Regions from separate parts of the Streptococcus respiraculi genome, predicted to be linked through region 2. Evidence: predicted binding sites of a transcription regulator. Region 2 holds the regulator's gene; the other holds the start of a gene.

Region 1 (12,201 bases), 730 kb from region 2:
CCTTGCCAACATTGTCATCGATCTCGCCCTGTCACCAAAATCAAACTCTGCTTATCTAGCCATGGATCAAGCGATTGCTGACCTCAAAAAAACAGGGCATCTTCCCATTCCACGTCATCTCCGAGATGGTCATTACAAGGGAAGCAAGGAATTAGGCAATGCGCAAGATTATCTCTATCCTCATAACTTTCCTGAAAAATGGGTCGACCAGCAATATCTACCAGATAAATTACGAGATAAGCAATATTTTTCAGCTAATGACACTGGGAAATACGAGCGAGCACTCAAACTAACCCAGGAGAAAATTCAAGAACTAAAAAAACGAAAGGCCAAAAGACCTTGAGAGAGTAAGGAAAACACGCTTTCTTTATGGCAACGCTTTCTTTTTTACAAATTTTCTCTTGATTTTTTTCAAAAATATGATAAGATAAATACATAGATAAGAACTGCTGTGGTATACGAATTCATACCTATGTGTTGACCGACTATTTTTGTATTACTAGGGAAACAAGAGTTTTCTAACAGTATGCAGGCCGTCTCACACGGAAGCGACTGAAGTTAGAAACGAGTTACCCACCTGCTACTTACTGTGCGGGATCAATACAATTCATGAATCACCGGTACCAATACAGCGTTTTTCTTTTCCTTCCTTAGCTCAGCTGGCAGAGCAGCGGACTCTTAATCCGTGGGTCGTAGGTTCGATCCCTACAGGGAGGATGTTCGCATATCTCCGAAAGCCTTGTACCGCAAGGCTTTTTGGTTGCGATAAGCAAATTTGTTCTACTGTACACAAACCCCTAGACTGGTCGATTCCAATCTAGGGGCTTTTCGTATAGTCTTTTAGTTTTGATTTATAGTGGATTGAGAAAAGAACAGGGCAAGGCAAGGACTGGCGTTCATAAAAGCGACTTAACGATGTCCTAGCCTTTATTCAATCTACTTCAATGCTAGGCAAGGCTAGTCAACAGTGTAATAGATGACTATATCATTCCCCAAACTCTGCTTCTACCACTTCAAGCGCTCGCTCAATGACGAGGTGCATATCGTAGTACTTGTAATCTGCCAAGCGACCACAGAAAATGACCTTGTCTTTGATGTTTTCTGCTTCTTTCGCATACTTGGCAAAAATAGCATTGTTTTCTGCATCGTTAATCGGATAATAAGGCTCATCACCCTTGTACCAATTGGCCGGATACTCTCTCGTAATAACCGTCTTTTCCTGATTTCCAAATTCAAAATGCTTATGCTCAATAATCCGAGTATAGGGAACTTCTCGTTCTGTATAATTGACCACGGCATTTCCTTGGAAATTATCTGTCTCCAGTACCTCATGTTCAAAGCGGAGACCACGATAGTCCAATTCCCCGTGCTTGTAGTCAAAATACTGGTCAATCATCCCTGTAAAGACCACTTTTTTAGCCTGCGCTTCCAAGACTTCTCTCTGTTCAAAAAAATCCACCCCAAGATCTAGATCAATCCCCTCTAGCATCTTCTCGATGATGACATTATAGCCCCCCTCTGGAATCCCTTGATAGCGGTCATTGAAGTAATTGTTATCAAAAGTAAAGCGAACTGGTAAGCGTTTGATGATAAAGGCTGGCAAATCTGTCGCGGAACGTCCCCACTGCTTTTCTGTATAGCCCTTGATGAGGATTTCATAGACATCTTTTCCAATCAATTTCAGAGCCTGCTCCTCTAAATTCCGAGGTTTCGTATCTTTTAAATGCTGGGTCTGCTCTGCTATTTTGTCCCTAACCTCCTGCGGGGTCTTAGTACCCCACATGGCATAAAAGGTATTCATATTAAAGGGCAGATTATACAATTTTCCTTTATAATTCGCAACAGGCGAGTTGATATAGTGATTAAAATCTGCAAATTGATTGACATACTCCCAAATCCGTTTGTTCGACGTATGGAAAATATGGGCCCCATATTTATGGACATTAATCCCCTCGATTGATTCACAATAGATATTGCCTCCAATATGGTCTCGCTTGTCAATCACCTTGACGGTCTTACCACGTTTAGTTGCTTCGTAGGCAAATACAGCACCTGATAATCCTGCTCCAACAATAATATAATCGTACATATTCTGACTCTCTTCCCTAAAATAACCCTACCATTATATCACAATTATGAAGAAAATTGGACCTATTTTTCCTCTCGCACCACCTGTTCATATTGGCTCGTTCCGTCCTGCAATTTCTCCCAGACGACGACTTGATTTTGCGCTAGCGATTTCTGCACATCGATGATTCGCTGGTTACTTGACCCACGAAATTGCAACATGAGATTACGTTTGGTGCGATCGTATCGTCCGTCCACTAGAATATCAATATGGCGTAATAATTCCAACTTATCAGGCGTCTCCAACATCATTTCTTCCCAGGTATAGCCCGTCCAAGACCAAATATCCTTGTTAGGTAGCTCTTTTCGAATCCGCTTCACCAAGGGAAGAAGAATGCCCGTATTCAAAAAGGGCTCGCCGCCTAACAGGGTCAATCCCTGTACATAGGGTTGGGCAAGATCTTGCATAATTTGCTCCTCCAGCTCCTGAGTATAGGGAATACCCGCCTTAAAAGACCAGGTCGCAACATTGTAGCAGCCCTCACAATGAAACATGCAGCCTGCAACGTAGAGAGAATTGCGTACCCCTTCTCCGTCCACGAAATTAAAGGCCTTGTAGTCAATAATTCGCCCCTGGCTCAGTTCTTCACTTTTCCACTCTTGTGGCTTGGGATTGTTCATAACTCCTCCACATCAATCCAATACCGTTCAGTCTCGCCAACCTGATTCTCCAACCGTCCACCTTGTGAGAAAATGGTTCTGCGACTAGCTTCGTTGTCCACACGGCAGGTCACTAGCACCCGAGAAATATTTTTGGATGTTGCTTCCACCAATCCTAGACGCAACTGCTCTTTAGCATAGCCTTTCCCGCGCTCGCTAGGACGAATGCTATAGCCGATATGACCTCCGTGTTGCAGTAGTTGATCACTTAACCGCAAACGCAGATTCAAAAAGCCCAGCGCTCGATTGCTATTATCAAAAGAGACATACTGGATATATGGTACAAAACCCGCAGGAAGCTCTAGCCCCATTTCTGCAGCCGCATTTGTTTCCAACCAGTTTTCATAATTAAAATCTGCCCCACCAAAAAATCCATCCGTGGGGCTGTTCACACTGCGAAATTCCTCTATCATCTCTAAAATGGTTGCTTTATCTGCGAAAGTTGCTCTTCTTAGTTCCATCGTCTCCTCCTTACAAGACAAGGAGAGCAACGCCCTCCTCTATTGTTATTTCTCTTGTTTTTTCAAAAACTGCTCCCGTAGTTGGGCAATCTTGTCTTTCTTATTCATGCCACCTTTGGAATGTTTTTCATGGTAGCGCTCAACGAGGGCTTTCCCCTTATCATCTAGCTGGTATTTCCCCATTTGTATCTCCTTTTATCCTTATCGTAGATCCATTCATATGTTTGACCCGCGCAGCAATCTCTTTGTGACGGCCATTGACCATGGGTCTTGCCTGCGGATTTCCTAAATAACCACAGGTTCTCTTAACCACATCAACCGTTTTAGGATCTGTATTGCCACAGTTCGGGCATTTGAAGCCCCGCTCAGTCGGTGTAAAATCACCTTCAAAATGGCACTCATAACAGCGATCAATCGGTGTATTAGTCCCCAAATAGCCCACGCGGTCATAAGCAAAGTCCCACACAGCCTCCAAAGCCTTAGGATTCTGCTGCAAAACAGGATATTCACAATAGTGGATAAATCCACCTGTTGCACCCGCTTCGGGATAATCCTTTTCAAATTCTAATTTTTCAAACGGTGTTGGATTTTTCCGTACATCATAATGGAAAGAATTTGTATAGTATTCTTTATCTGTAATGTCCTTGACCAAACCAAATTTTTCCCGATCCAAACGACAGAATCGATCTGTCAAACTCTCAGACGGTGTCGAGTAAATTGAAAAATGCACATCATACTCATCCGACCAAGCACCAACCCGCTCTTTCATGACCCGAATAATATCCAGTGTAAATTCTTTGGCAACTGGATTAGTCTCCCAATCGCTACCGTAAAAGACCGCCGCAACTTCATACAAGCCGATGTAGCCCAGCGAAATCGTTGCACGACGATTGATAAAGAGTTGGCTCACCGCATCATCCTTACCTAAACGTTTTCCAAAAGCACCATACTGATAGAGAATAGGGGCATTGGCCGGTCGCGCCTCCATAACTCGGTGCATACGGTAGACTAGAGCATCTTTGGCAATCCCCATACGCTCCTCGAAAATATCCCAAAATTTGAGTATATCACCGCCAGATTCCATGGCAATCCGAGGAAGATTGAGGGTCACAACTCCCAGATTCATCCGACCAGAATTGACTTCTTCACCATTTTCATCTACCCAGCCCTGTAAGAACGAGCGACAGCCCATAGGTGCTTTGAACGATCCCGTCAAGTCAACAATCTTATCATAAGACAAGACATCAGGATACATTCTCTTCGTCGCGCACTCCAAGGCCAACAACTTGATGTCGTAGTTAGGACTATCCTCTTCCAAGTTTAGCCCCCGTTTCAAGGTAAAAATCAACTTTGGAAAAATAGCTGTCCTCTCTTCACTCCCCAATCCCTTAATCCGAATCTGTAAAATCGCTTTTTGAATTTCTCGTTCAAACCAAGATGTTCCAAGACCAAAGCCCAAAGAAGTAAATGGCGTCTGTCCATTTGAGGTAAATAAGGTATTAATCTCATATTCCAAGGACTGCATGGCATCATAGATATCTTTTTTAGTCTTTTCACGCGCATATTCTTCCTGCTTTTCAGGTAATACCCACTCTCTTGCATCCTTTAAATGCTTCTGATAATTCAATTCTGCATACGGCGCTAACAACTCATCTACACGATCTGCTGTACAACCACCATACTGACTTGAGGCGACATTTGCGATAATTTGCGAAATCTGAGCTGTCGCTGTTTGAATCGATTTGGGACTTTCTACCTCGGCATTGCCAATCTTAAAACCATTTGCCAGCATCCCCTTAAAATCAATCAAGCAACAGTTGGTCATCGGCGTATAAGGACTATAATCCAAATCATGGAAATGAAGTTCCCCTTTTTGATGGGCATTCGCCACATGAGCTGGTAGAAGCTTGAGACCAATGGACTTCCCAACAATTCCTGCGGTCAAATCGCGTTGGGTATTGAAAACATCACTGTCCTTGTTAGCATTTTCATTGACCACCGTCTGATCTTTTGTCAAAAGCTTCTCAATGGTGAAATTGATGTCCATCGCTTGATGACGCTCAAAATCTCGCTTGGTCCGATACTGAATATAAACCTCAGCTAAGTCATACAAATGCGCCTTGAGCAATTCCTGCTCCACAATGGTCTGAATCTCATAAATCTGAATATCCTCATGAAAGCGACGACCAATCTCTACTAGCACAGCTTCGACCACCTGGTAAAGCGCCGTCCTTGAGCTAGGATGTTCCAGCTCAGCATTCGCCCGACCAAGCGCCACTAAAATTTTATCTGCATCAAAGGCGACAGTCCGCCCATCTCGTTTGAGGACAAGAATATCAGGGACTATCGTCTGTTCTGTTTGTACTCGCATTTTTTCTCACTCTCTCCTTTCATTGTCTTTCTCTAGTGTATCACTTCACAAAAACAAAATCAACATCTAGTATTGATTTTCTTATTTTTTTATAAAAAACACAATATATAGTTTCATTTAGACAACAAAAAATGATTGCTTACACAATCATTTTCATTCTTTTTTCTCATATAAAGTCAGCTGACTCATCTTCAAATCTACTTCTTCGTAATTCTTTTCCAAATTTGATTTGACTCTATCAAGAAGCGGAATCTGCTTGTTGATGACAATATAGCGAGCCTTATTCTTGTTTAAATCAAAGGCGAGACTATCTTGATTGGTCTTCGTATCTAAATAAGGACTAGCTGTCAATATCTTTCCTACTGACCGACGCTCACTCTGAAGATAAATCTGAGCGCTATCATCCCAGGCATACATTTCATCCGAACTTTGTGAGTGTTCCTTGATATAACGAGCTACTTCTTGGCGATCCTTCATCACATCCCCAGCAACAAAGTAAGAAACCGCCGGTTTCACGACTAAGAGTAACAGCAAGCCAAGTAATGGTAGATAAATATGTGATTGGAGGTAAGAGTAATGGGCCATTTTTTTCGCAAGTAATTCTTCACCTTGGGCGACAGAAGATAGATCCAGCAATCCCATAATAAAACCTGCTGGCAAAAGAAGCACCAAATGGCTCAACTCGAAATGGCTATCTGCTATGAGAAATAGAAGTTGCAGGGTAAAGACCATCACAAGAATAACCTTGAAATAAACAAGTTTCCCTTGCTTCATAGACAAGAGTAAATGCAGGAAATTCTTTAAAAAGCCTGACAAAAGCAGGAATAAAAAGATTTGAGTAAGCGTCCAGAGAATACCATTATATGAAAATTTCAAGGTAAACTCATAGAAAAACGTCTGTTGAATCGCAGCCCCCAAGACTTGCTCTACGAAGGTGTAATAACCTACTGAATAAACGATGAGAAGGAAGCCAAAAATTGCTGCCAAGGTTTGGTAAACACCTCTCGCCATCTGGCGCCGTGTCACATTGTAAACCGTCAAGACAAGAGCAGACACTACCCACAACAAGACGCTCTTAGGATAAATCATAAAGGCAACTGCAGCATAGATGCCATATAAAATGAATCCCTCATCACGAACCGCTCGTTCAACGTAACGCAAGACAAACCACAAACCAGCCAGAACAAATGGCAAGGCAAACAAGCTTGCTTGGACGCCTCCAATATTCAAAGCCAGAATAAATAAATAAAACCAATTTTGTAATCTTAGGGCCAAACGACTCGACTGACTAACATAACTACAGATTTTATAGAAATAAATACCCGCAGCAGATAAAACAAGCCACTGCAAGAACACAAGGCCAGCTGTCGTCCCAAATGAAGATCCGACAGATACAAGTAAATAGTACAGTACACCACTCGTACCGAAAAAGTGGCCATAAGGGCTCTGACCTGCCTGCATTGCAAGACCTGCATACAAATCTTGTGATTGCATATTCGTAGCAAATGAGGTCAAAAACGGATTAGCAACGCTAAGAATACTCAAGACCAAACTCCATAATAAGGAGGGGACAATCTTAGTTTTGGGAATGTTTTTCTGAAAATCTTCATTTAGGGATAGCGGTTGTTTATTTTGACGAACACGGCGACCGCGTCTTGAATAGCTCTCTGAACGACTATACGTCACTTCTGTCTCTGTCATTGGTTCCTCCTTACACAATTCATTTTATTATAACAAAAAGTATGCCGTATGTCATTTCTTATTTTGATTGTGCAGGACCTGAGCATAGCACTCCAATTCTCAAAAAATATGATCGGTTTGTTTCTGAAATTCCTCCAAAAACTGAGCTTTTTCTTCATCTGTCATACCTGTCTATTCGTAAAAAAGAATCACTTTATACTCGTCAAACATCAAACTCGGATGTCGTTAACTCGCCTTGCTTCAACAGTCCGGTGGACTGTTGAAAGTTGGAAATAAGGATTATGCAATAATCCTCAGCTACCTTTAGTTTGAACTAGGGGTTCAAAGATTCGAGCTACGCTCGTTCTATTTCCAGCCTTCCACAATTCTCAATTGCAAGGGGGGGGAGCTACGCTCGCTCTATTTCCAGCCTTCCACAATTCTCAATTGCAAGGGGGCGAGCTACGCTCGCTCTATTTCCAGCCTTCCACAATTCTCAATTGTGGAAGCTAATCAGATTTTGATTTTTATAGAGTATTACCTCTTTTTTGAAAATAATTCCGAACTTCTGAAATAAAGTAGAGCGAACCCGTGATAAATAGTACTTCATCTGCTTCAGCGTTTATTTCCCATTCCTGTATGAAACGCTCATAATCCGCTTCATAGCGCAATTCCTCTGGGCAATCTATCTCTTCTATACCACCGTCATAGGCAAAGCTCGTCAAGACTAATGTAGCCTGAGGCAACCTTTTTTCGATATAGGCTAGCATTTCTCGAAAATCTTTTCGTTTCAAAGCAGAAAAGAGAATCATAGGCTGAACATCCGATTGCGATTGTATAAAATCCACCAAGCGCTCAATTGCGGGAAGATTATGGGCACCGTCCAGGTAGATACGTCCCTGTTGCCCTACTTTTTCTAAACGACCTACCCAGCTTGTTGTCGCTAAAGCATGACGAACCATTCTACTATCTACTGGCAGATTGCGAGCCTCCATGAGCAAACTAAAGACCTGCAAAGCAAGGGCGGCATTCTCTTTTTGGTGTTGACCGACCAATCCTAAACGAATATCATCTATGCTTTGTGCCCTATTGGTAAATAGACCATTTTCTAAGGAAAAGTCCTGACCTTCGCAATAAATCGGTGCTTGTAGAGCTTCTGCCTTTCTACGACAGATTTCAATAGCTGAGGCAGGCAATGGACCGACTAGTAGCGGAACTTGTAGTTTTACAATTCCTGCTTTTTGCTCTGCAATATCTTCTAAATGATAACCAAGTAAATCCTGGTGATCAAGACCAATAGACGTAATCACTGTTACCAAAGGATTTACCACATTAGTCGTATCAAGCAAGCCACCTATTCCTACTTCAATCAGTGCAAAGTCCAAATTCTGTTCTTTAAAATGAAGGAACATCAGCAGAGTCAGCACTTCAAAATAACGAAAAGGTTCATATTTGCGCTCCACCTCCTGCTCTAGGTTAAAAATTTTTTCTAACAATTCTTGAAAAGTAACTTCTGAAATAGGCTGTCCATTAATGCAAATCCGATCATGGACAGTCACCATGTGGGGAGAAACAAAAGTCCCAACCCGAAACCCCTGAGCAACTAATAAACGATGTAAAAATGCTATGGTAGAGCCTTTTCCGTTCGTTCCTGCCACGTGAACAACCGGTAAGTCTTTTTCAGGATGACCGAGCAAGTCGAGCGCATACTGCACTTTGTCCATCTTGTAACGATAAACTTGTCCCTGCTTGGCATCTAACCACCTATCTAATCTCGTCATTTCAGCCTCCTTTCCTACTTTTTCTATAGTAGCAACTTTCGTTCAAAAAAGCAAAAAAGCGGTGGGTTATTTCACCCACCAATCCGACCAGTCAACTGTAGCAGCATAACGCATTGTCTTCATCATTCTTGCCTCCTTCTTTCTTGATAGTCTTAGTATAGTAAACCATCAAGAAAATCAACAGGACAAAAATGTCGCAAAATCCATTGTATCTAGTCGCCACTGATTATGCAATTGCTCCATCAGATGTCGATTTCCCATTAATCTTGCAAAGATAAGTGCTTCCTTACAATAAGCATAGGCCTGCTTAACGTCACGGTGTACCAAGAGCTCATATTTCCACCGAAGCATACTAAAAATCGGGTATTTTTGAAAGTCCTGCGTAATCTGCATGATCTGATCAATCCCTTGAAGTAAGACTGGAATAGGTTCACAGATCCCTTTTGCACCCAATACACGGATAGCAGCAAAGATGACATTCCGAAGGACAAAAAGATCCTCAGGCTCTATCAACGCCACCTGTTTAGGTAACTCAGATACCAGCTTTAAAAACACTTTTCTGCTAGTAGCAGTCTTCGCCGTTGTTGACAGGTAGGCATGTTCAATAAAAAGACGGATAATTAATAAATCATGAACATCGTATTTTTTCTTTCGTTCGATTCGGGGAATATGGGTATTGATAATATCTTTGCCAAAGGTGTCTGATTGGGTTTCTAACACATCAATGGTGGACTGTAAGGTATCGATAGCAAGTCGCTCGATTTCAGGCAGCATATCGTAGAAGTGATCATAGATTTCAAGCAGCTTCTGATTGCGCTTTTCAACCAAATCGAGCTGATTATAGGTTGGCGTACGCAAAATATCATATTTGAGCTTCACGTACTGATCTGGCAAGTCAATATAATCAGGCATCAGCTCAAACAACGACAAGCCTAAACGACGCGCAATAAAAAATATTTTAGTCAAGGTGGGCTTCGATATCCCATGTTCAATACGTGTCAACTGTCGTACAGTTAAATCTAGCTCATCGTTACAAAATTGCTCTCTCGTCCAGCCTCGTTTCTCTCGTAGTCTACGAACTTTCTCGCCAAATCCTTCCTTTTTCATCCTTCACTCTCCTCAAAATATCTATATATTATACCAAAAATAATTAAGTATGACAATTTTATCTAGGTTATATTCCCCATTTTTCGCAGAAAAAATACGAGTCGTGACCTACACTCTCGTATTTCTGCTTACTATTTACAAAAGGATTCTGTTAGCCTTATTTAAAAGGCTCTATAATTTCTGTAGTGGGTAACTCCACTATGGAGATTATAGAGCTTTTTGAGTATCAAAAAAGTCCCATAAGACTTATAATGAAAAGCGACCAAACCCTCATTAGAAAGACTCTTATGGAACACCTCAATAATACCACATTACTCATCGGAATGAAAGATAAAAATATCACCTTGAATCATGCCATTCAACACGAGACCCATATCGAACTCATCGCTACACTTGATTATCACCCTCCCAAATGTAAATACTGCAAGGCGAAACAAATCAAATACGACTTCCAAAAACCTTCTAAAATCCCCTTCATTGAAATCGGTGGTTTCCCTAGTCTTATTCGCTTGAAAAAGAGACGGTTTCAATGTAAGTCCTGTCGTAAAGTGACTGTCTCTGAAACTAGTCTCGTTAAGAAAAACTGCCAAATCTCTGAACTAGTCTGGAAAAAGATTGCTCAACTATTACTCAATAGAGAAGCGCTATCTCACATCGCTTCTAAGCTCGCTATCTCCATCTCCACAGCCTATCGAAAACTCAAGCAATTCCAGTTCAAGGAGGACTATTCTTCTCTACCTGAAATTTTATCTTGGGACGAATTCTCCTATCAGAAGGGAAAACTAGCCTTTATTGCTCAAGATTTCAATACAAGGAAAATCATAACAATTCTCGATAATCGAAGACAAACGACCATCCGAAACCATTTCTTCAAGTATTCTAAAGAAGCTAGAAACAAGGTAAAAGTCGTTACGGTTGATATGTCTGGAAGTTATATTCCTCTCATTAAGAGCTTATTCCCAAAAGCTAAAATTGTTCTGGATCGTTTTCATATCGTTCAGCACATGAGTAGGGCTTTGAACCAAACGCGTATCCAACTCATGAACCAATATGATAAAAAATCTATTGAGTATCGTGCCCTCAAATACTACTGGAAACTAATTCAAAAAGATAGCCGAAAACTCTCTCTAAATGTTTTCTATTCCCGAACCTTTAGAGAAACCTTATCTCCTAGAGAATGTCTCCAGAAGTTGTTCAAACGGGTCCCTGAGTTAAAAGGCTATTACGACCTTTATCAGTTATTACTTTTTCACCTCCAAGAGAAGAATTCCGAGCATTTCTTTAACTTAATTCACGATGCCTTACCGCATCTCAATCACACCTTCAAGGTAGCTTTGAACACTTTCAGACGCTATCAGGAATATATCACCAATGCCATCGAACTTCCTTATTCTAATGCCAAGCTAGAAGCCACTAACAAACTCATCAAAGACATCAAGCGCAATGCATTCGGCTATCGGAACTTTGACAATTTCAAAAAACGCATCTACCTCGCTTTGAACATCGAAAAAGAGAAGACGAATTTCGTCTCCTCTCGTATGTAGCTATAAGTCACCCACTACAGTTGACAAAGAGCCATTTAAAAACGTCCACTGGACTTCCCGCTCTTTCTTGTTTTTAAGAGCGAAGCTAAAATAGCCCGCTGGACTTCCTATCCCTTCGAATTTTTAAGGACAGGGCTAAAAACGTCCACTGGACGTTTTTACTCCTCCATAAAGCTGTTGAAGACTTCTTCAATCATATCCCATTCTGCTGTTGCGTCTTCTGGGATTGGTTGGAGGTCGCCTTCTGTGCCGTTTTCATTTTCAATATATGAATAAGCTTGGATTTCAACTTCACCGTTTTCATCTTCTTCTGCGCTTGCAGGGATAAGGAGAACGTAATTTTTGCCAAACTCTTCTTGTCCATCAATGGTCAAAAGAATTTCAAATAGAGTTTCGTTTCCATTATCATCTACTAGAGTGATAAACTCGCGTTCATCGTGGTTATGATCATGATCATGTTCGTGATTGTG
Region 2 (12,201 bases):
GGGGCAAGAAAGGTTCACCAGACCGAAGTGACTGTCCAAGCGAAGCGGGGGACGATTTATGACCGCACTGGTTTGCCGATTGCTAAGGATTCGACGACCTATACGGTCTACGCCATTATTGACAAAGAATATGTTTCTGCTCTGAAAGAGATTTTATATGTTGAGCCTCGTCAATTTAATCAGGTCGCACAGATTTTTAATAAACATTTGGGTCTTGAGACGGATTATGTCATGCAGCAATTAAATCAGCCTAAGCTCAAGCAGGTCTATTTTGGAACATTAGGAAAGAATATTTCCTACAGCACGATGACGGCGATTCAGCAGGAGATGGAAACTGCAGGTATAAAAGGGATAGCCTTTAACACCAATCCAGGTCGTCTTTATCCAAATGGGAATTTTGCATCGAGTTTTATTGGATTAGCTAATCTAGTCGAAGACGAGAATGATGGTAGCCAGCACTTGGAAGGTCAACGGGGGATGGAGTATGCCCTCAACAGTATCTTAGCTGGTCAAGATGGAACAATTGTTTATGAAAAAGATAGCCGCGGACGAATTGTTCCGGGAACAGAAAATGTCAAAGAAGCACGAGTAGATGGGCAGGATATTTATACCACGATTTCAGCGGATCTCCAGCGTTCCCTTGAAACGAATATGGATATTTTCTTTGGCAAAACCAAAGGAAGATATGTCAATGCGACCCTCGTAGCTGCTAAGACAGGTGAAATTTTAGCGACAACGCAACGACCAACCTATAACCCAGATACCAAAGAGGGGGTTGACGACAAGGACATCTTGCAACGCTCGCTCCTCTATCAAGAAAACTTTGAGCCTGGTTCTACCATGAAGGTCATGACTGTGGCTTCTGCTATTGATAATGGGACTTTTTCACCAAATGAATATTACAATCGCTCTGAAATCAAGATTGCAGATGCTACTATCCGAGACTGGGACGTCAACGCAGAGGATATATTTGCTCCACTAAGTTTGACCTATGCCCAAGGTTTTGCCCTTTCAAGTAACGTAGGGATGGTCATTCAGGAACAAAAAATGGGAGATGAGCGCTGGTTGAATTATCTGGAGAAATTCCGCTTTGGCTACCCAACCCGTTTTGGAATGGAGGGGGAAGAAGCAGGTCTTCTGCCAGAAGATAATGTGGTGTCTGTCGCTATGACCTCCTTTGGCCAAGGGATTCTGGCCACTCAAACCCAGATGTTGCGCGGCTTTAGTGCTATTGCAAATGATGGTATCATGCTAGAGCCGAAGTTCATCACAGCTCTCTATGATGGGAATACGGATTCGGTGCGCCTGTCTCAGCCAGAAGTAGTTGGAAAGCCTGTCTCAGCTAAAGCTGCTGCGGATACCCGCCAATATATGATTGGGGTCGGAACAGACCCGCAATTCGGGACCCTGCGAGCCTCTGATGGTCCTTTGATTCAGGTAGATGGTTATAACATTGCCGTGAAGTCAGGGACTGCTCAGATTGGTAAGGAGGATGGAAGCGGATATATGGAAGAGCCAAACGCTACCATTAATTCTGTCGTCGCTATGATTCCAGCTGAAGATCCAGAATTTATCATGTATGTGACGGTTCAACAACCAGAAAGTTGGACAAGTGCCTACTGGAAAGATATTTTCAATCCAACCCTTAAAGAAGCAATGCAATTAAAAGATAGCCTCAATCTGACGACACCAGCTCCAACTCTTGCTTCTGTTTCAAAAGAAACAGAGTATAAGTTAGGCAAGATTATCGGTAAACAGCCAGGAGTGACGGCTGGAATCTTGCGCCAGCAATTGGTGCAGCCGATTATTTTGGGAAATGGTGCAGAGATTAAAAAAGTCTCTGTCGGTATTGGCTCAAATCTCACCGCCAATCAGCAGATTTTGCTCTTGACGGATCGTTTTACAATGGTGCCTGACATGTATGGTTGGACCAAGGAAAATGTCGATATATTCTCTGAATGGACAGGGATTGAGATTGAGTACAGTGGCTCTGGTTCGATAGTTACCAGTCAGAATGCTGCAATCGGAAGCGACTTAGAAAAGACAAAAATAATAAGAATTAACCTAGGAGACTAATATGTATTCTGTAATCATAGCAGGACTGGTAGCCTTTGTGGCGACGGTTCTATTGATTCCAAGATTTATCAGATTTTACCAAGCAAAACGTATTGAGGGACAACAAACCCATGAAGATGTCAAGCAGCATCAGTTCAAAGCAGGAACTCCGACGATGGGGGGAACTGTCTTTCTAGTTGTTGCCATTGTTGTGACCTTTTTGTTTGCCTTATTGACCAATAGAATGACAGGGCCGGTACTTGCCATTCTCTTCATTCTCTTACTCTATGGAATCGTTGGCTTCTTGGATGATTTCCTAAAAATCTTCCGAAAGGTAAACGAGGGGCTGAATCCTAAGCAAAAATTGGCCCTGCAGATTCTGGGTGGAATTGTCTTTTACCTGGCTCATATACAAGGAACTGGTGGCGGAACGCTCAATGTGTTAGGCTACCCACTTCAATTAGGGATTTTCTATGTCGCCTTCGTCCTTTTTTGGTTGGTTGGATTTTCTAATGCGGTCAATCTGACAGACGGAATCGACGGCTTGGCTTCAATTTCAGTTGTGATTAGCTTGTCAGCTTACGCTGTCATTGCCTTTGTAGATGGTAAGTTTGACATTTTACTAGTCTGTGTGACCATGATTGGGGCTTTGATTGGATTTTTCTATTACAATCACAAACCAGCAAAAATCTTCATGGGAGATGTGGGCAGTCTAGCGCTCGGTGGGATGTTGGCAACAATTTCGATTGCTCTTCATCAAGAGTGGACCTTGCTTCTCATCGGCCTTGTCTATGTGGTGGAAACATCTTCTGTTATGCTTCAAGTGACCTACTTTAAATATACTAAGAAAAAGTTTGGCGAAGGCAAACGCATTTTTCGGATGACTCCCTTCCATCACCATTTGGAATTGGGTGGCTTGAGCGGTCAGAGTGAAAAGTGGAGCGAATGGAAGGTCGATTTCTTCTTGTGGGGAGTTGGTCTGGTCATGAGCTTACTGACTCTTGCTATCTTATATTTCTAATCACTCGTCAGTATCAAACAGCAGTCAAATGCTGTTTTTTTTGGTATAATAGGGTGAAGTAGAAAAAGAGGATACTATGAAATTTACAGAATTTAGCTTAAAATCTTATATTCAAGAAGCCTTAAAAGAAATCGGTTTTGTGAATGCGACAGAAGTTCAAAAACGCTTGATTCCGATTGTCTTGTCAGGGCGCGATTTGGTCGGTGAATCCAAGACAGGTTCGGGAAAGACCCATACTTTCTTGGTTCCGATTTTCCAGCAATTACAGGAAGATCTCGAACAGGTACAGGCAGTGATTACTGCACCTTCACGTGAGTTAGCAACGCAGATTTACCAAGCGGCGCGCCAGATTGCCCAGTGTTCGGAGATAGAAATCCGTGTAGTCAACTATGTCGGAGGAACAGACAAGCAGCGCCAGATTGACAAGTTGCAGACTAGTCAGCCTCATATCGTGATTGGGACGCCAGGGCGTATCTATGACTTGGTGAAATCAGGCGACTTAGTCATTCACAAGGCGACAACCTTTGTGGTGGACGAGGCAGATATGACCCTTGACATGGGCTTTTTAGAAACGGTCGACCGCATCGCGTCAAGCCTGCCCAAGAATCTGCAGTTCATGGTCTTTTCTGCGACGATTCCGCAAAAATTACAACCCTTTTTGAAGAAATATTTGAGCAATCCTGTCATCGAACAAATTAAGACACAGACAGTCATTTCAGATACGATTGATAACTGGCTGATTTCGACCAAGGGACGGGATAAAAATGCTCTTATTTTGGAAATTACAAGGCTCATGCAGCCGTACTTGGCTATGATTTTCGTTAACACTAAGACGCGGGCAGATGAATTACATGGTTACCTGAGTGCAAATGGTTTACGTGTGGCAAAAATTCATGGGGATATTCCACCGCGGGAGCGCAAGCGTATCATGAATCAGGTCAAGAATCTGGAATTTGAATATATTGTAGCAACAGATTTAGCAGCGCGGGGGATTGATATTGAAGGGGTCAGCCATGTCATCAATGATGCCATTCCGCAGGATTTATCCTTCTTTGTGCACCGTGTCGGACGGACAGGTCGCAATGGGCTAGCAGGAACAGCCATCACCCTTTATCAGCCAAGTGATGATGCTGATATCCGCGAGCTTGAAAAACTCAATATCCGCTTTGTACCAAAGATGATTAAGGATGGAGAGTTTCAAGATACTTACGACCGTGACCGCCGTGTTAATCGAGAAAAGTCAAGGGAGAAATTGGACCTTGAGATGATTGGTCTAGTCAAGAAGAAAAAGAAGAAAATCAAGCCGGGCTACAAGAAGAAAATCCAGTGGGCTGTCGATGAAAAACGCCGTAAGACCAAGCGGATTGAAAATCGTGCCAAGGGTCGTGCTGAGCGTAAAGCCAAGCGCCAAACCTTTTAGGCTGATGATGTAAAGTAGGAAAAGAAATGTTACAAACAATACTAGGTCTTTATCTAAAGGGACTCTTGATTGCAGCAGTCTTGGTGGTCTTGGCTAGTCTAGCCTGGTTTTTAGTCCGCCTTATCAAGAAAAAAGATAAGACAATTCAAGAACGTCAAGAAGTTCTCTTTGATTTATTAATTATCAACGTGATGACCATTCCCATTCTATCTTTCGGGGTTGTGGGCATCTTGCTAATGCTAAGAGCATAGAAAGAAGGAAGAAGATGTACGATACGATTATTATTGGAGCAGGTCCTGCAGGAATGACCGCAGCCTTATATGCGGCACGAAGCAATCTAAAAGTAGCTCTTTTAGATCGCGGAATCTATGGCGGACAAATGAACAATACAGCAGAGATTGAAAACTACCCAGGGTATGACCATATTAGCGGTCCTGAATTGGCAGAAAAAATGTTTGCACCGCTTGCGAAATTTGGGGTAGAACACCTCTACGGACAAGTGATTCGTGTGGAGACAGAAGGTCTTGTTAAACGGGTTATGACAGAAGATGAGACCCTAGAAGCTCACACGGTTGTCCTTGCTATGGGAGCGCAACACCGTTTACTAGGAGTGCCTGGGGAAGATACCTACAATAGCCGTGGGGTTTCTTACTGCGCAGTCTGTGACGGGGCTTTCTTTCGTGGGCAAGATTTGCTGGTTGTAGGTGGCGGGGATTCTGCTGTTGAAGAAGCTCTTTATTTGACCCAGTTTGCAAATACTGTGACGATTGTCCACCGCCGTGATGAATTGAGGGCTCAAAAGGTCATCCAAGAACGGGCCTTTGCCAATGAAAAAATCCGTTTCATCTGGGATAGTGTGGTCGAAGAAATCAAGGGAGATAACATCAAGGTACAAGAAGTCTTGATTAAGAATGTCAAGACAAGTGAGGTGACAGCTCATGCCTTTGGCGGTGTCTTCATTTATGTAGGGCTTGACCCGATGACCGATGCGGTAGCTGATTTGGGCATTACCGATGAGCAAGGTTGGGTCGTGACTGATGAGCAAATGGCTACTAGCCAAGCAGGTATCTTTGCAATCGGTGATATTCGTCAAAAACAATTGCGTCAAATCACAACAGCAGTTGGTGACGGAGCAATCGCTGGTCAGCAGGCTTACCACTATATCACTGAGCATGTGAACTAAGGAGAAGAGATGTTCCATATCCAAGATATTCAGAAAAAATCAGACGGCATTACCTTTGACGAGACCTTGGAACTTGCAAGTGAGCTCATGGCTCGAAATGCAGATATTCTAGCTGTTTCACCGATTCAGGTGGCAGGACGGGTCAGCTTTGAAGCGGGCTTCTTTCTCCTAAACTATCAGATGACCTATGACATCACGCTTGCGTCCAGTCGTTCCATGGAGCCTGTTGTCCTCTCCGAGTCACTCCCAGTCCATGAAATCTTCGTGGCAGATGAGCAGGCTTTGAAAGACCAGGATATGGTGGAAGAAGAGTTGGTGTTGATTGTTGAAAATGATGTGATTGTGCTTGCAGAAAGTGTTGCAGATAACATCCTTTTAAACATTCCGCTCAAGGTATTGACTCCAGAAGAAGTAGCAGGACAGGATTTGCCGTCAGGCAAGGATTGGACCTTGATGACAGAAGAGGATTATGCAGTAGTAGCTCAAGAGAAAAAGGAAGCAAACAGCCCCTTTGCCCAATTACAAGGACTTTTTGAGGAAGAATGAAATTGACAGAAAATTGGAAAAATCTTGTCAATAGGTCGATTTCATTGTATAATGAAAAGGATATTAAGAAATAGGAGTAGAATATTCATGACAAAAGCAAATTTTGGTGTTGTGGGAATGGCCGTTATGGGTCGTAACCTTGCACTCAACGTAGAATCAAGAGGCTACACTGTTGCGATTTACAACCGTTCAGCAGACAAGACAGAAGATGTTGTTGCAAGCAACCCAGGCAAAAAATTAGTGCCAAGCTACGATGTAGAAAGTTTTGTAGCATCCATTGAAAAACCACGCCGTATCATGCTCATGGTGCAGGCAGGTCCTGGTACAGATGCAACCATCCAAGCTCTTTTGCCCCACCTTGATGAAGGAGACATCTTGATTGACGGTGGAAATACCTTCTACGAAGACACCATTCGCCGTTCAAAAGAGCTTGCAAACTCAGGCATCAATTTCATCGGAACAGGGGTTTCTGGTGGTGAAAAAGGAGCGCTTGAAGGTCCGTCTATCATGCCAGGTGGACAAAAAGAAGCCTATGAATTAGTGGCAGATGTTTTAGAAGAAATTTCTGCTAAAGCTCCTGAAGACGGTGCACCATGTGTGACCTATATCGGTCCAGACGGTGCAGGTCACTACGTGAAAATGGTCCACAACGGAATCGAATACGGTGACATGCAGTTGATTGCAGAAAGCTATGACTTGATGCAACACTTGCTCGGTCTTTCTGTGGATGAAATGGCTGAAATCTTCACTGAATGGAACAAAGGTGAGCTCGATAGCTACTTGATTGAAATCACAGCAGACATCTTAAAACGCAAGGATGATGAAGGTCAAGATGGTCCAATCGTCGACTATATCCTTGATGCAGCAGGCAACAAGGGAACTGGTAAATGGACTAGCCAGTCTTCACTTGATTTGGGTGTGCCATTGTCCCTTATTACAGAGTCTGTCTTTGCCCGCTATATCTCCACTTACAAAGAAGAGCGTGTACATGCCAGCAAAATCTTGCCAAAACCAGCAGCCTTTGCCTATGAAGGAGATAAGGCTGAGTTGATTGAAAAAATCCGTCAAGCCCTTTACTTTTCAAAAATTATGTCGTATGCCCAAGGATTTGCCCAATTGCGCGTAGCGTCAAAGGAAAACAACTGGAATCTGCCATTCGGTGAAATCGCTAAAATCTGGCGTGCAGGCTGTATCATCCGTGCTCGTTTCTTGCAAAAGATTACCGATGCTTACGGACGTGATGAGGACCTTGCCAACCTTCTTTTAGACGAATACTTCCTTGATGTGACAGCCAAATACCAACAAGCTGTTCGTGATGTAGTAACCTTGGCAGTACAAGCAGGTGTGCCTGTTCCAACCTTCTCAGCAGCGATTACCTACTTTGATAGCTACCGCGCTGAAAACCTACCAGCTAATCTTATCCAAGCACAACGTGACTACTTCGGAGCGCACACATACGAGCGTAAAGATAAAGAAGGAATCTTCCATTACTCATGGTATGATGAAAAATAATCTATGGTAAAAAAAATCTTAATTGCAGGCCGTGAGCGCAATCTTTCTCACTTTGTCTCCATGGAGTTGCAAAAAAAAGACTACTTGGTCGACTATACTTCTACGGGAAAAGAAGCGCTTCAGCTTGCCCATGAGACAGATTTTGACTTGATTCTCATGAGTTTTCGCCTGTCAGACATGTCTAGTCAGGAGTTAGCGGCAGAACTGGTAAATATCAAGCCGACAACGGTCATGATTGTGGTAGTGGACAGCGAGGACGCAGCAATCTACGGTGCTGAGATTCAGCGCTATGCTGTTTCTTATATTATCAAACCTTTTGTCATCAGTGATTTAGTCGATCAGGTAACTTCTATCTTTAGGGGGCGGGATTATATTGATGAGCATTGCAAGCAGGTAAAGCTACAAGCAGCTTATCGGGACTTGAAGATTGATTTTCAAAATCGCACTGTCACCCGTGGTCCAGAGTTGATTAACCTGACCCGCAGGGAATATGATCTTCTTGCGACCTTGATGAACAGTCAGGAGACCTTGACCCGAGAGCAACTCTTGGATCGGGTCTGGAAATATGAAGCCACAGCTGAAACCAATGTGGTTGATGTCTACATCCGCTATTTGCGTGGGAAATTAGACCTACCCGGTCAAGAATCCTATATCAAAACCGTCCGCGGTGTAGGCTATGCCATGCGGGAAGAATAAAAAGAACAATAAAACTCTCATCAAGAACTGTGAACGGCTCCCTGTCAAGTAGATAGTCAAATAATAAAAGATACTAAGCAACCTGATTTCTGAATTCCAAAGGAGTCAGGTTGTTTAGTTTCGCTTGATAGCGTTGTGTATTGTAAAACTGGATTGTTTGATTATCGACCTGATATTGTTTACTGAGTTGGGTAAGCGACTGTTCTTGGTTAAGTAATAAGCAAACAATTTCTAACTTTTCTTCTACTGATTTTGGACTTCTTTTGGACATAGGAAAACTCCCCTTACTAGTGTCTAGTGAATGTTGGTTTTTTCACTGTCTACTATATGGGGAGTATATCACTGTTCCTGATGAGAGTTTTTATGTATGTCGATGATATGTTGTATCCTCTTGAATAACTCATTTTCCTCGGTAATGGCAGATGAGGTCAGTTCAGTCGAAAAAAGCAAGCCTTAGAACCTAGTGAGCTCAGATTCAAGGAAAACGATGATATCTAGAAGGTAGGGAGTTTGTTTTCAGGAAATCTTCTAGAAATCATATTGGAAAATACAATCGTTCATCAGGTATAGCGACTTCTTTGGCAAGCATTTTCTGACTTTTTCTCCAAATTATGCTATCATAGGACAAATAAGGATGAAAAGGAGATGGACAGATGCAGAAGAGTTCATTTAAAGAAAAACTCCTCTTGATTAGTTTTGCGGCCTTGGTCTTACTTGCGGTGTTGAATTATTCAGATATTTATAGTACAGTTAAGGTCTTGTTATCCAGTATGAATGCCTTGTTTATCGGGGCGATTTTTGCCTTTATCTTAAATGTTCCGATGAAGAAGTTGGAAGATTTGATTGAAAAGGTGTCCTTTTTACGTAAGAGCAAGCGTTCCTTGGCGATTTTCGGTGTCTTGATTGCCTTTGCCTTGATTGTGACGGGAGTGGTAGTGATTATCCTGCCGACCTTGGTCTCAACGGTATCTGAGTTGGTATCGGTGACCAATCAAGCCTTTCCAAAGTTGATTCGGACCTTGCAGGATAGTGGCTTCTTGTCTAGTAAATTAGGCAGTCGCTTGAACAGTTATGTGAGCCAGTTTACAGATTGGTCGAAGTTGTCAAGTTTTGCGACAGCTTTTCTCGCAGGCTTAGCCACTAATGTGACAGGTATTTTTTCAAATGTTTTGACCTTGGTCATGGCCTTCTTTTTCACCTTGAGCATTCTTGGGAGCAAGGAGCATTTGCAGAGCATGACAGGTCAACTCCTTCATGCGGCTTTTCCCGAAAAAGTGGTGCGCACCATTAGCTATATCGGCGAGGTGATTATTGAAACCTACGATCGTTTCTTGATGAGTCAGATTGTAGAAGCAGTCATCATCGGAGTGTTAGTCTTTGTCAGCTACTCACTCTTTTCGATTCCGTATGCGGGAATGGCAGGGATTTTGTCAGGTGTCCTATCATTTGTGCCTTACATTGGTCCATTTTCGGCCTGTTTCATCAGTGCCCTCTTTATCTCAGTGCAAAATCCTTGGTTGGCTCTCTGGTCCATTGTCCTCTTCCAAGTTATCCAATTGATTGAAGGAAATGTCATCTACCCTCGTGTAGTGGGACAGTCTGTTGGTCTGCCAACGCTTTTCACCTTGGCTGCTGCTTTAATTGGTGGGAATTTATTTGGCTTGCTGGGCATGGTCTTCTTTACCCCCATTTTTGCGGTCATTTATCGCTTGGTGCGGGAATGGACTTACGCACGGCTTGAAAAGAAACAGAAGTTGAAAAACGATACTTACCAAGAGCAGGACTAGTTCTGCTCTTTTCTTTTGCGTTGCTCCAATCACGCTCCCTTTTATTATCCTGTGAAATATGATACAATGAAGTGATTATGATAGAATGGGAGAAGTAGCATGCGTTGCCCAAAATGTACCAGTATAAAATCAAGTGTAGTCGATAGTCGTCAGGCTGAAGACGGAAATACCATTCGCAGAAGAAGAGAGTGTGAAAACTGTGGTCATCGCTTTACCACTTATGAACGTGTGGAAGAAAAAACCTTGGTGGTCGTGAAAAAAGATGGCACTCGTGAACAGTTTTCTCGTGAGAAAATTTTCAACGGAATCATTCGTTCTGCCCAGAAACGCCCAGTATCTAGTAATGAGATTGAAGAAGTGGTCAATCGAATTGAGCAAAAGGTTCGGGCCCATAGCGATAGCGAGGTCGAAAGTGACTTGATTGGTAATTTGGTCATGGAAGAATTGGTCGAACTAGACGAGATTACCTATGTCCGCTTTGCCTCTGTCTATCGTTCCTTTAAAGACGTGGGCGAATTGGAAAACTTGCTCAAGCAAATCACCAAGGGAAGCAAGACCAGAAGATAGGATAGCACATGAAACCAAACGATTTCTATTCTTACATGAGAAAGAATGCCCTTAGCCCCAACTGGCTCAGCTTTATTCTCTGTTACCAACCGATTATTGGACAAGATGCAGCTGCGGTCTATCAATTCTTGTGGGCTGGCTATGACCATGGTGTGGGGCAGTATGCCCTTAGCCGTATTTTGAATCATGTCAATATGGGCATGGGGCGCTTGGAACAGGCGCTTGATGTACTCGGTGCTATGGGGTTGCTTGCGATTTATCAAAAGGACGAAAAAATCGTCTTTCGCTTGGCAGAACCCTTGTCAAAAGAGGATTTTTTGGGCACTCCCTTGTATCAAAAACTGTTGACCAAGAAAATTGGAGAACCAGCAGTTGAGGAATGGACCGATGCAAAACCAATATCAGACACCGAAGTGACCAAGAAATTTTCAGATGTCTTTACTAGCCTAGGTGACGTTCCGCTTGCTCCTCTTGCTGTACAGAGTTTTGATTTGCAAGCCTTTCAGACCATGATGGCACGTGACCGCTTGCGTTTCCAAAATGAGACAGACGATGTCATTGCTCTTTATCACTTGGCAGAAAAAAATGGCTGGGATTGGATGCAGGCCTATAAGGTTGCAAAAGAGACAGCCAACGGTCAAGTGATTTTGGTCAAGCGCATGGAACAAAAGGTGGCAGCAAGACCTGTCGCCGCTAGTTTGACCAAGCAAGAGCAAGCCATTGTTCGGGAAAGCAAGTCCAAAACAGCACTCGAATTTTTAACCCTTTTAAAAGAAGCTCGCAAGGCGACTGTCACCATGTCAGAACGCAAGTGTTTGCAGCAGTTGGTGGATTTGGGCTTGCTTGATGAGGTGATCAATGTGATTGTCCTTTATACCTTCAACAAGGTAGACTCGGCCAATTTACAAGAAGCCTATGCTTTGAAATTGGGGAATGATTTTTCCTACAAGGAGATTCGAAGTGCAGAGCAAGCAGTTTATCACTTACGAGATAGCAAGGTAGTGAGCCGTAAGAAAGACAGCGGTCAAGCTAAGAAGAGCAATGTGCCTGAATGGAGCAAGCAAGAAGTCAAGACCGAGCAAACAGAAAAAGGTCAGGCAGAGCTGGCTGCTCTCTACCGTGAATTAGAAGCTATGGAAATGAAAGGAGAGGGATAGATGAAAGCTATAGAAAGCAAGGTACCACAAGGCGCTACATCAGGAAGAAAATCCTATCAAGAACTCTATCAGGAAATCATTCAAGATACGGAAGTAGCTGATTTTATCCGTCAGCACCAATTAACAGAAGAAGAAATTACCCGCTCTATTTCCAAGTTTTTTGAATATGTGACTGAGCGCAAGAAATTTCTCCATCAAGACGAATCCTACATCGCAGTGGGTTATCAGCCAGTCCTCATCATGAATGAGGGTTACGC

The links. The regulator NrdR, encoded in region 2, represses ribonucleotide reductase genes. The targets are predictions, from matches to a motif close to ACACNATATATNGTGT.
Region 1: nrdD (anaerobic ribonucleoside-triphosphate reductase) is a predicted target of NrdR. The motif match lies at 5,718-5,733, and genes of this name have one in related genera.

What each region holds. Positions count from the first base shown of each region.
Region 1 is NZ_CP022680.1:101,557-113,757, reverse strand. Features, by position in the region: gene CHF41_RS00525 (replication-associated recombination protein A) at 1-343, shown strand, start outside; RNA gene ssrS (6S RNA) at 444-639, shown strand; tRNA gene CHF41_RS00515 (tRNA-Lys) at 645-717, shown strand; gene glf (UDP-galactopyranose mutase) at 986-2,089, opposite strand; gene nrdG (anaerobic ribonucleoside-triphosphate reductase activating protein) at 2,152-2,748, opposite strand; gene CHF41_RS00500 (GNAT family N-acetyltransferase) at 2,745-3,248, opposite strand; gene CHF41_RS10015 (hypothetical protein) at 3,294-3,431, opposite strand; gene nrdD (anaerobic ribonucleoside-triphosphate reductase) at 3,409-5,619, opposite strand; gene CHF41_RS00490 (glycosyltransferase family protein) at 5,773-7,320, opposite strand; gene CHF41_RS00485 (bifunctional folylpolyglutamate synthase/dihydrofolate synthase) at 7,827-9,080, opposite strand; gene CHF41_RS00480 (helix-turn-helix domain-containing protein) at 9,258-10,187, opposite strand; gene CHF41_RS00475 (ISL3 family transposase) at 10,475-11,731, shown strand; gene CHF41_RS00470 (DUF1292 domain-containing protein) at 11,890-12,201, opposite strand, start outside.
Region 2 is NZ_CP022680.1:833,417-845,617, forward strand. Features, by position in the region: gene pbp2x (penicillin-binding protein PBP2X) at 1-2,076, shown strand, start outside; gene mraY (phospho-N-acetylmuramoyl-pentapeptide-transferase) at 2,078-3,076, shown strand; gene CHF41_RS04220 (DEAD/DEAH box helicase) at 3,153-4,496, shown strand; gene CHF41_RS04225 (DUF4059 family protein) at 4,523-4,747, shown strand; gene trxB (thioredoxin-disulfide reductase) at 4,762-5,679, shown strand; gene CHF41_RS04235 (YceD family protein) at 5,689-6,225, shown strand; gene gndA (NADP-dependent phosphogluconate dehydrogenase) at 6,313-7,737, shown strand; gene CHF41_RS04245 (response regulator transcription factor) at 7,741-8,433, shown strand; gene CHF41_RS04250 (transposase) at 8,507-8,704, opposite strand; gene CHF41_RS04255 (AI-2E family transporter) at 9,087-10,220, shown strand; gene nrdR (transcriptional regulator NrdR) at 10,320-10,787, shown strand; gene CHF41_RS04265 (replication initiation and membrane attachment family protein) at 10,796-11,944, shown strand; gene dnaI (primosomal protein DnaI) at 11,945-12,201, shown strand, end outside.